DNA from 3 places in the Nonomuraea sp. NPDC049152 genome. Region 3 is predicted to be linked to each of the others. Evidence: riboswitches for the same ligand, from Rfam matches in the RefSeq annotation. Region 3 holds a riboswitch; each other region holds the start of a gene.
What was found. Region 3 has a riboswitch for thiamine pyrophosphate ahead of AB0B45_RS43995 (cytosine permease). Riboswitches for the same ligand answer to the same signal wherever they lie in the genome.
Positions count from the first base shown of each region.

Region 1: another riboswitch for thiamine pyrophosphate. It lies ahead of AB0B45_RS01425 (FAD-dependent oxidoreductase); the one in region 3 lies ahead of AB0B45_RS43995 (cytosine permease).
Region 2: another riboswitch for thiamine pyrophosphate. It lies ahead of thiC (phosphomethylpyrimidine synthase ThiC); the one in region 3 lies ahead of AB0B45_RS43995 (cytosine permease).

Region 1 covers NZ_JBEZDO010000001.1:299,362-302,630, forward strand. The annotation lists gene AB0B45_RS01420 (FAD-dependent oxidoreductase) at 1-1,150, opposite strand, end outside; TPP riboswitch at 1,208-1,323, shown strand; gene AB0B45_RS01425 (FAD-dependent oxidoreductase) at 1,312-2,457, shown strand; gene thiS (sulfur carrier protein ThiS) at 2,457-2,657, shown strand; gene AB0B45_RS01435 (thiazole synthase) at 2,650-3,269, shown strand, end outside.
Region 2 covers NZ_JBEZDO010000004.1:198,031-201,299, reverse strand. The annotation lists gene AB0B45_RS09790 (mannose-1-phosphate guanyltransferase) at 1-1,272, opposite strand, end outside; gene AB0B45_RS09785 (CDP-alcohol phosphatidyltransferase family protein) at 1,277-1,906, opposite strand; TPP riboswitch at 2,049-2,159, shown strand; gene thiC (phosphomethylpyrimidine synthase ThiC) at 2,151-3,269, shown strand, end outside.
Region 3 covers NZ_JBEZDO010000038.1:70,534-73,802, reverse strand. The annotation lists gene AB0B45_RS44000 (methylated-DNA--[protein]-cysteine S-methyltransferase) at 1-341, shown strand, start outside; gene AB0B45_RS43995 (cytosine permease) at 338-1,681, opposite strand; TPP riboswitch at 1,671-1,781, opposite strand; gene AB0B45_RS43990 (hypothetical protein) at 2,082-2,723, opposite strand; gene AB0B45_RS43985 (rhodanese-like domain-containing protein) at 3,045-3,269, shown strand, end outside.

The DNA.
Region 1 (3,269 bases), on a different contig from region 3:
TCGCGACCTCGGGATCTTCCAGTCTGATGGGGTCCATGCGCGGCCCTGACTCGATGATCCTCCGGCCCTGGACGAGGTCGCGAGGCCTGTTGACGGTCAGCACCCCCGCCAGCCTGTCCTCGTCGGTCAACCAGCAGACCGACCATTTGGCCGCCGTGGGGTCGCCACGGCGGAGGAGGCGGGCCCCCGCGTGGTGGCCCGCGTACTGCACCATGTGACCGAACTGCTCCGACCAGAAGTACGGGACCGGATCGTACACGGCATCGTCGCCCAGCAGCGTCGCCACGGCGACCTCGGGGGCGTTGAGCGCGGTGTCCCAGTGCTCCACGCGCAGCCTGGTGTGGAAGCGGCGCGACCACCACGCGGCGCAGTCGCCGACGGCGACGACGTTCGGCAGCGAGGTGCGCAGGTGCTCGTCGGTGACGACCCCGTTGTGCAGGTCGATGTCGGAGCCCGCGAGCCACTCGACGGCGGGGCGGACGCCGATGCCCGACACCACCACGTCGGCCTCGACGAAGCCGCCGTCGACCAGCGTCACCCCTCCCTCGTCCACGGACGAGACCATGGTGTCGAGCCGCAGGTCCATGCCCTCGTACCAGGGGATGGTGTCGGCGCCCACCTCGCGGCCGACCACGTGCGAGAGCGGGGTGGGGCCGGCCTCCAGGACGGTGATCTCGCAGCCGGCCTTGCGCGCGGCGGTGGCCACCTCGGCGCCGATCCAGCTCGCCCCGATGATCGTGACCTTGGCGTTCTCGACCAGGCCGGCGCGCAGGGTCAGGGCGTCGTCGAGGGTGCGCAACACGTGCTGGTGCCCCTCGCCGTGCAGCCTGATCGGCTCGGCTCCCGTGGCGATGACCAGGCCGTCGTAGGCGATCTCGCCCTCGGTCGTCTCGACGACGCCGTCGCGCAGCCCCTTGGCCGACACCCCCGGTCTGTGCTCGACCCGCATGGCGTCGAGGTCGGCGTCGACGAAGCTCGAGTCGGCCGCGCCGAGCAGCACGGCCTTCGACAGGGGCGGGCGGTCGTAGGGCCGGTGCCGCTCCTCCCCGATCAGCGTGATCCTGCCGCTGAATCCGCGAGACCTGAGGGCCTCGACGCTGCGTATGCCTGCCAGACCCGCGCCCACAACCACGACATGATTCACGCTCATGACCTTAACCAATCCACCGCTGACGACCAGGGCCCGGGGCTTGAGTAGGCTTGTTCGGAGAAGACGCGCGGGAGTCCGGCCGTACCGGGCTGAGAGGAAGGCTTTGACGGGCCTTCGACCGCAAGACACCTGATCCGGATCATGCCGGCGAAGGGAGCGAGATGGATCTGATCGTGGGCGGCGGCGTGGTCGGCCTGTCCGTCGCCTGGCGTCTGGGCCGCTCGGGCGCGAAGGTCACGGTGATCGACCCTGCCCCCGCCTCCGGCGCCTCTCATGCGGCCGCGGGCATGCTGGCCCCGGTCAGCGAGGTCTCCTACACCGAGGAGCCGCTGCTCAGGCTGGGGTTGGCGGGGCTGAGCCGCTGGCCCGCCTTCGCCGCGGAGCTGGAGGCCGACAGCGGGCTCGCCCTCGACTACCGCACCCAGGGCACCCTGGATCTCGCCTTCGGCGGCGACGACATGGCGGCGCTCGAAGAGCTGGCCGCGTTCATGGACAAGCTCGGGCTGCCGGTGCGGCGGCTGACGGGGCGCGAATGCCGCCGCCTGGAGCCGATGCTGGCGCCGTCGGTCAGGGGCGGCGTGCTGGCCGAGGGCGACGCGTGGGTGGATCCCAGGCGCGTCACCGCGGCCCTGCTGGCCGCGCTGGAGCGGGCGGGCGTCCCGCTGGTGCGGCGGCGCGTGACAGAGCTGGTCCGCGATGGCTCGGCCGTCGTGGGCGTACGGCTGGCCCCGCCCTCCCCCGGCGCCTCGACCGGCCTCCCCGGTCCTTCCGCGGGCTCGCCGGGCGACGTCCTGCTCGGGGAGCGGGTAGTGCTCGCGGCCGGCGCGTGGAGCGGTGAGCTGACCGGCCTGCCCGTGCGCCCCGTCAAGGGCCAGATCATGCGCCTTCGCTCACCGTCCCCGCTGCTCGGCAGGTGCGTGCGCGGCATGGTCCACGGCTCGCCCATCTACCTGGTGCCGCGCGGCGACGGCGAGCTCGTCGTCGGCGCCACCCAGGAAGAGCTGGGCTTCGACACCAGCGTGACGGCCGGCGGCCTGTACGAGCTGCTGCGCGACGCCAGAGAGCTGGTCCCCGGCGTCACCGAGCTGCAGGTGGCCGACATCGTGGCGGGGCTGCGGCCGTGCACCCCCGACAACCTGCCGCTCATCGGCCCGTACGGCCCCGGCCTCGCCCTCGCCACCGGACACCACAGGGCCGGCGTGCTGCTGGCCCCGCTCACCACCGCGCTCCTCCACGGCGAGGAGGGCGAACTGGCCGCCCTGTGCTCGCCTCAGCGGTTCCAGACAGCCGGACAAGGAAGTATCTGATGCACGTGACGATCAACGGGGCTCCGCACGACGTGCCCGACGGCACCACGGTGGCCCAGGCCGTCCAGCGGCTGACCGCGCAGACCACAGGTGTGGCCGTGGCGGTCAACGACGAGGTGGTCACCAGGGGCACGTGGGCGACCACGGCGCTGGCCGACCGCGACAGGATCGAGATCCTCACGGCGGTGCAGGGTGGATGAGCTGATCATCGCTGGAGAGAAGTTCGCCTCCAGACTCATCATGGGCACGGGTGGCGCGCCCTCCCTCGAGGTGCTCGACCAGGCGCTGGTCGCCTCGGGCACCGAGCTGACCACGGTCGCCATGCGACGGCTGGACCCGGGCGCCAGAGGGTCCGTGCTCGACGTGCTGCGCTCGCGCCAGATCAAGGTCCTGCCGAACACCGCGGGATGCTTCACGGCCGGTGAGGCGGTGCTGACGGCGCGGATGGCCCGCGAGGCGCTGGGCACGAACTGGGTGAAGCTGGAGGTCATCAACGACGAGCGGACGCTGCTGCCCGACCCGATCGAGACGTTCGACGCGGCCGAGCGGCTGGTGGCCGACGGGTTCGTGGTCCTGCCGTACATCGGGGACGACCCTGCGCTGGCGCGGCGGCTGGAGCAGGCCGGGTGCGCGGCGGTGATGCCGCTGGGCGCGCCGATCGGCTCGGGGCTCGGCATCCGCAACCCGCACAACATCGAGCTGATCGTGGAGGCGGCGTCGGTGCCGGTGATCCTCGACGCGGGCATCGGCACGGCGAGCGACGCCGCGCTGGCGATGGAGCTGGGGTGCGACGCGGTGCTGCTGGCCACCGC
Region 2 (3,269 bases), on a different contig from region 3:
GCGCGAGGTGATGACCTGGTCGCCCTTCTTCAGGGTGGTGGCGTAGGCGCTGGCCAGCCGTACGCAGAGCTCGGGGGTGATCTCGACGTTGACCAGGCCGCTGACGCCGCGCGGGCCGAACAGGCTGCGCTGGCCGCGCGACTCCCAGATGACGCTGGTGTTGACGACCGCGCCCGCTTCGACGGTCTTGAAGGGGTAGATCTTGACGCCGCTGGAGACGTAGGCCTCCGCCTCGATGACGCACTCGTCGCCGACGACGGCGTTCTCCTCGATGCGGGCGCCGGTCATCACGTCGGTGTTCTTGCCGATGACGCAGCCGCGCAGGTGGGCGCCCGGGCCGATGTAGACGTTGTCGTGGACGACGGCGCGGTGCAGGAAGGCGCCCTCGCGCACGACGGCGTTGCTGCCGAGCACGGTGTACTCGCGCAGCTCGGCCCCCGCCTCGATCTTGACGTAGTCGCCGATGAGCAGCGGGCCCTTCAGGACGGCCTCGGGGTCCACCTCCGCGCCCTCGCCGACCCAGACGCCCGGCGACATCTCGAAGCCGCCGATGTCGAGCTTGACCCGTCCTGACAGCGCGTCGGCCTGGGCCTTGAGGTAGCTCTCGTGGGTGCCGACGTCCTCCCAGTAGCAGTCGGAGACGTAGCCGTAGATGGGCGCGCCGCGTTCGAGCAGGCGGGGGAAGACGTCCGAGGACCAGTCGACGGCCTCTCCCGCGGGGACGTCGTCGAGGACTTCGGGCTCCATGACGTAGATGCCGGTGTTCACCGTGTCGGAGAAGACCTGGCCCCAGGTGGGCTTCTCGAGGAAGCGCTGCACCCTGCCCTGATCGTCGACGATGATGATCCCGAACTCGAGCGGGTTGGGGACGCGCGTCAGACCGATAGTGACGAGGGCCGAATTCTCACGATGAAATCGGATCATGTCCGATAAATCGATATCGGTCAGGGCGTCGCCGGAAATGACGAGGAAGCGGTCGTCGCGGAGTTTGTCGGCGGCGTTCTTGACGCTGCCCGCCGTACCGAGGGGAAGATCTTCGGTGGCGTAGTGCAGGCGCATGCCCAGTTCGTCGCCGTCACCGAAGTAGCTGCGCACCAGCGCGGCCAGGAACTGGACCGTGACGACGGTTTCGGTCAGGCCGTGTTTCCGCAGCAACCGGAGCACGTGTTCCATGATCGGGCGGTTGACAACGGGGAGCAGGGGTTTGGGCTGGTTCGCGGTCATCGGCCGCAGCCGTGTACCCTCCCCGCCTGCCATGACGACCGCCTTCACCCGATCACTCCTTCGTCGCAGTTTGCCCGGGTTCGCGCAGCTCCCCCTTGGCAGTGGTGACGAGCTGACGCACCTGTACCACATACAACACGCCCGCCCACCAGTACAGACCTGTTCCCCAAATGGCGAACGCCCATCCGATAATCCTCGCAATATCGGCATACCAGGAGCCGGTGTGCGAGGCCAGGAAGAGCAGCGGGAAGGCGTACATCAGATTGGCCATGGCTGCTTTGCCAAGGAAATGCACGGGCAGTGCCTTGTAACCGTATTTGCGGAGCACGGGAAAGAAACATCCGACGAAGATTTCCCGCGCCAGGATGATCGCGACCAGCCACCAGGGGATCACGTCCCTGAGCACCAGACCGACGAGGGTGGCGAAGACGTAGAGCTTGTCGGCGGCCGGGTCGATGAGGCGGCCCAGCCTGCTGGTCTGGTTCCACGCGCGGGCGATCTTGCCGTCGAGCCAGTCGGTGAACCCCGCGACCATGAGCAGCCCGATCGCCCAGCCGTCCGCCTTGGGTCCGAGAACCAGCCAAAGGAACACGGGCACGCCGAGGAGACGCAGGAAGCTCAGCAGGTTAGGAACCGTCCAGATCCGGTCCTCCGCTGACGAACGGGCGGAAGTTTCACTCACGCTTGCGACCCTACTGCGTCGCCAACCAGCGCACGCTTCGGCGTAAGACCCTGTTGAGCCCGGCCCAGTCCGGCCCTGGCATTTCGGGCACCCGAAGCAATCGGGGGGTTGCGCGGCACCCCGGTGATCGGGTTACGGTTGCGCCGACCAACGCGGGAGCCCGGTGTGACCGGGCTGAGAGGACGGCTACAGCCGCCGACCGCCAGAACCTGCTCCGGGTAATGCCGGCGAAGGGAGTTGCGCGATGAGTGGCGCGCGTTTTTCCAAGATCTACCAGGGCGAGCTCAGGGTTCCCATGCGCCGGATCGACCTGAGCGACGGAAGGGCCTTCACCGTCTACGACACCTCAGGCCCCTACACCGACCCGAGCGTGGAGACCGACGTCGCCCGCGGCCTGCCTCCCGTCCGGGAGGAGTGGATCCTCGGTCGCGGCGACGTCGCCAGGTACGGCGGCCGCCACGTCCAGCCCCTCGACGACGGCTACCGCGACCAGCGCGCGTGGAAGCGCGCGGGCACGAGCCTGTTCGCCGGTGCGCGCCGCGACCCCCTCAGGGCGGCGGGCGCGCCCGTCACCCAGCTCGCCTACGCCCGCAGGGGCGTGGTGACCAGGGAGATGGAGTTCGTCGCCGTCAGGGAGGGCGTGGACCCCGAGTTCGTCCGCGCGGAGGTGGCCGCGGGCAGGGCGATCATTCCCGCCAACGTCAACCACCCCGAGAGCGAGCCGATGATCATCGGCAGGAACTTCCTCGTCAAGATCAACGCCAATATCGGCAACTCCGCCATCACCTCCTCCGTCGAGGAGGAGGTGGAGAAGATGACCTGGGCCATCCGCTGGGGAGCCGACACGGTCATGGACCTGTCGACGGGCCGCGACATCCACACCACCCGCGAGTGGATCATCCGCAACTCCCCCGTCCCCATCGGCACCGTCCCCCTCTACCAGGCGCTGGAGAAGGTCGACGGGGTCGCCGCGCACCTGTCGTGGGAGGTCTACCGCGACACGCTCATCGAGCAGTGCGAGCAGGGCGTCGACTACGTCACCGTCCACGCCGGCGTGCGGCTGGCGTACGTGCCGCTCACCGTCGGCCGCAAGACGGGCATCGTCTCGCGCGGCGGCTCGATCATGGCCGCGTGGTGCCTGACGCACCACCGCGAGAGCTTCCTGTACGAGAACTTCGAGGAGATGTGCGAGATCCTCGCCTCCTACGACGTCGCCTTCTCCCTGGGCGACGGGCTGCGGCCCGGTTCGATCGCCGACGCCAACGACGAGGCGCAGTTCGCCGAGCTGCGCACGCTGGGCGAGCTCACCAGGCTCGCCCACGCGCACGACGTCCAGGTCATGATCGAGGGGCCCGGCCACGTG
Region 3 (3,269 bases):
TCGTGGGTCCCGACCCGCGCCGCCTCGACCCGGTGCGGCGCGAGCTCGACGCCTACTTCTCCAGGCGCCTGCGCGCCTTCACCACCCCCGTCGACCTGCAGCTGGCCACGCCGTTCGCGCGCACGCTGCTGCAGATGACGATGGCCGTGCCGTACGGCACCAGCACCACCACCGGCGACCTGGCGGCCCGCATCGGACGGCCACAGGCGCTCCGCGCGATCGGCAACGCGCTCAACGGCAACCCGGTGTGCGTGATCGTGCCCTGCCACCGGGTCGCCGATCGCGACGGCTACCCCGGCGGGCCCACCGCGCTCGAACGTCTGCTGCGGGTCGAGGGCTAGCGCCGCCGCCTTACCAGGCCGATGATCAGGGTGACCAGGCCCGCGACCAGGAACGCGCCCACGGCCGCGCTCATCCACGGCTGGCGGGTGAAGCCGAGCGCCGCGCGGATGCCGTCCCAGATCGCCGCCCACCACGAGATCGTGGACGGCGCGGCCAGCAGCCACCACGCGCAGAACCCGAGCGCCCACGGGATGGTCATGAGCCAGCGGGAAGGGGCGTTCTCGCTGGTGTTCCAGGTCTTGGCGCTGCCGAGCGCGAAGTAGTCGACCACGAGCACGCCGAGCATCGGCACGAAGACGGCGCCGATGATGCTGAGGAAGGCGCTGTAGGAGTTGACGTCGACGAGGAGCGCCACGCCGATGGTCAGCACCCCGATCGCCACCGAGAAGAGCCGCCGGTCGACGCGCGGCATGAGGTTCTGCAGCGACATGGCCACGGAGTAGACGTTCGCGAACGACTGGTCGGTCTCTCGCAGCACCAGGACGCCGAAGAACAGCGCGCCCAGCGGGGCGGCGACGAACGGGCCGAAGACCGTGGTCGGGTCGTTGAGCACGGCGTCCTGCCCGGCGATCGCGACCGCGTAGACGCCGATGGCCAGGCACGCGACCTGCGCGATCGTGTAGCCGCTCACCACGCCGGTGAAGGCGGCCGAGCTGCTGCGCGAGTGCCTGGCGAAGTCGGCGGCCAGCGGCACCCAGGAGACCGACAGCGCGATCACGAAGTCGACGGCGGGAGCGAAGGCGTCCCAGCTGCCGCCGGTCTGCGTGGGGGCGCTCTGCAGGAGCGTCACAGCGAACCAGACGGTCGAGATGATCACGCCGACCGTGACGACCCGCCTGATCAGCCTGATCGCGCCGAGCGGGTAGATCGTCAGCCCGGTGGTGATCGCACCCGCGATGACCACCCAGACGGCGTACGGCACGGCGTCACCGAAGATCGCCTGGGCTCCCATGGAGATGACCCACAGCTCGAACGCGCCCCATCCGAGCATCTGGATGATGTTAAGCACGGTCGGCACGTAGGACAGCTTGGCCCCGAACAGGCCCCTGAGCAGCACCATCGCCGGCTTCCCCGTCTGGACGCCGGGGATGGCGGCCAGACCGACCATGGCCGTGCCGATGAGACTGCCGACGACGGTCGCGGTGACCGCGGCCGTCATGGTCAGCGGGTTGTCGTCGAGCAGCGGGTTGATGAGGAAGAGGGCGAAGGAGAAGCCGAGGAGGCTGACCCCGAGGTTGGCCCAGAAGGCGCCCTGGTCGAGGACGCCCAGCGTTCTGGGCGGGGCCTCGTCGAGTGTCAGCGGTACTTCGGCATGTTTCGGGTCGACGACATGCGTCATCACACGCTCCCTACGCCGGCATTACCCGGACAGGTTCATGCGGTCGGCAACGGCAGTTGCCCTCTCAGCCCGGTTGCCCCGAGCTCCCGCGGTTTGGACTTGTGAGTGCGGCCGGGATCTGCCCAGCTCGCGCCCCAATGATGCACCATTTGTCCGCGTTCAACCACCCCTGCGGCTCTCCGCTCCCGGCTTCCGCGACACCTGGCGCGTGGGCGCCGCCGGTCAGCGCACCCGCCTCGCTCGCCTGCCCGCCATACCGGGTTTGGCTCGCTCGGAGGATTCGGAGGACTCGCAGTACTTCCGTCATAGTCCGCCACGGCTGACGCCCTGTCGAGGTCGTCCGGGTTCGCGCGGGGGTGAACGGCACCGCGGCCCCCTGAGGACAGTGGCACACACTGGCTTAGTCGCAAACTCCTTGGAGGGTACAGACCTTCTCTGCCATCTTGCGCGCGGAAACAGGCAAGTCGTCCGGGCCGTCCAGCACCGATTCATCAGAGGAGGTGTAGACGAACAGGGCGCTCCCGCGGCGGGCGGCCACCGCGCCGACCTTCATGTCGTACGAGACTGCCAGGTCGCGCTCTCCCGCCACCCAGATGGCCTCGTCGCCGATGCCCTCAAGTACCCTCCCGGTGGGGTTCACGCTCTTGACACACTCCCGCAGCCTCGCCATGACCTCGCTCGCAGCCTCCTTGCTCCGATAGAGGGCGAGCTGTTCGCTGCCGTACTCGGGGGCCGAAGTGGTGTAGACGATCGTTCGCATGTCGGTACGCCCTTCCGCGTCCCTCTCGGTGCCGCAGGCGCCGACCTCGAGCGGGCCGGACAGTTTGTCGTTGAGTTTCACCCAGCTCTCCTCGGGCTCGTCCGGTGAGGTGGTAGGCGTCTTCCTGGCATATGGCTCACCCAGGAGGAAACCCTGGGGGATTTCGCTCGCCACCCTGGTCTCGCTCGTCGCGGTTCCCGTTGCGGTGAGCCCCGTACTGCAGCCTTGCGCGCTCGCCAGCAGGGCCAGCGCCGCACCCACCAAGATCCTCCGTCTGAACATTCCCCCATGATCGCAACTCCTTCCCCTGGGTGCCGGATAACGTGCGCGAGTCACGCAGCGATCGTCTGCACAGACAGGCAGGTCAGCGAGTTCCGCGACCGGCCGGTCAAGGGCGGGGCGGAACAGCGGATCCTGGACACGGTGCTGAAATGAGCCATTCATGCGGTCGGCGACGCGTGGGGGTCACCCTCTCAGCCCGGCCATGCCCGAGCTCCCGCGGTTTCTAGTTTGCGCCGAAATATGACACCTCGGCCCTTTTTGGCAACCACCCCCTCCCACCTCGGCGTCTTCTGGAGGATGTGGTGCGGCGGGTCCGCGAGAATGGTAGGCATGACCGTTCCCGAAATCGATGTGACCGAAATGCCCGCCGGCGCCTTCCTGCTCGACGTCCGTGAGAACGACGAGTGGGCGGCGGGCCACGCCCCCGACGCCACCCACATCCCGCTCGGCGAGCTCCAGGCCCGCGTCGACGAGCTTCCGTCCGGCCCCGTCTACGTCGTGTGCAGGGTCGGCGGCCGTTCCGCGCACGCCGCCGCGTGGCTGAAC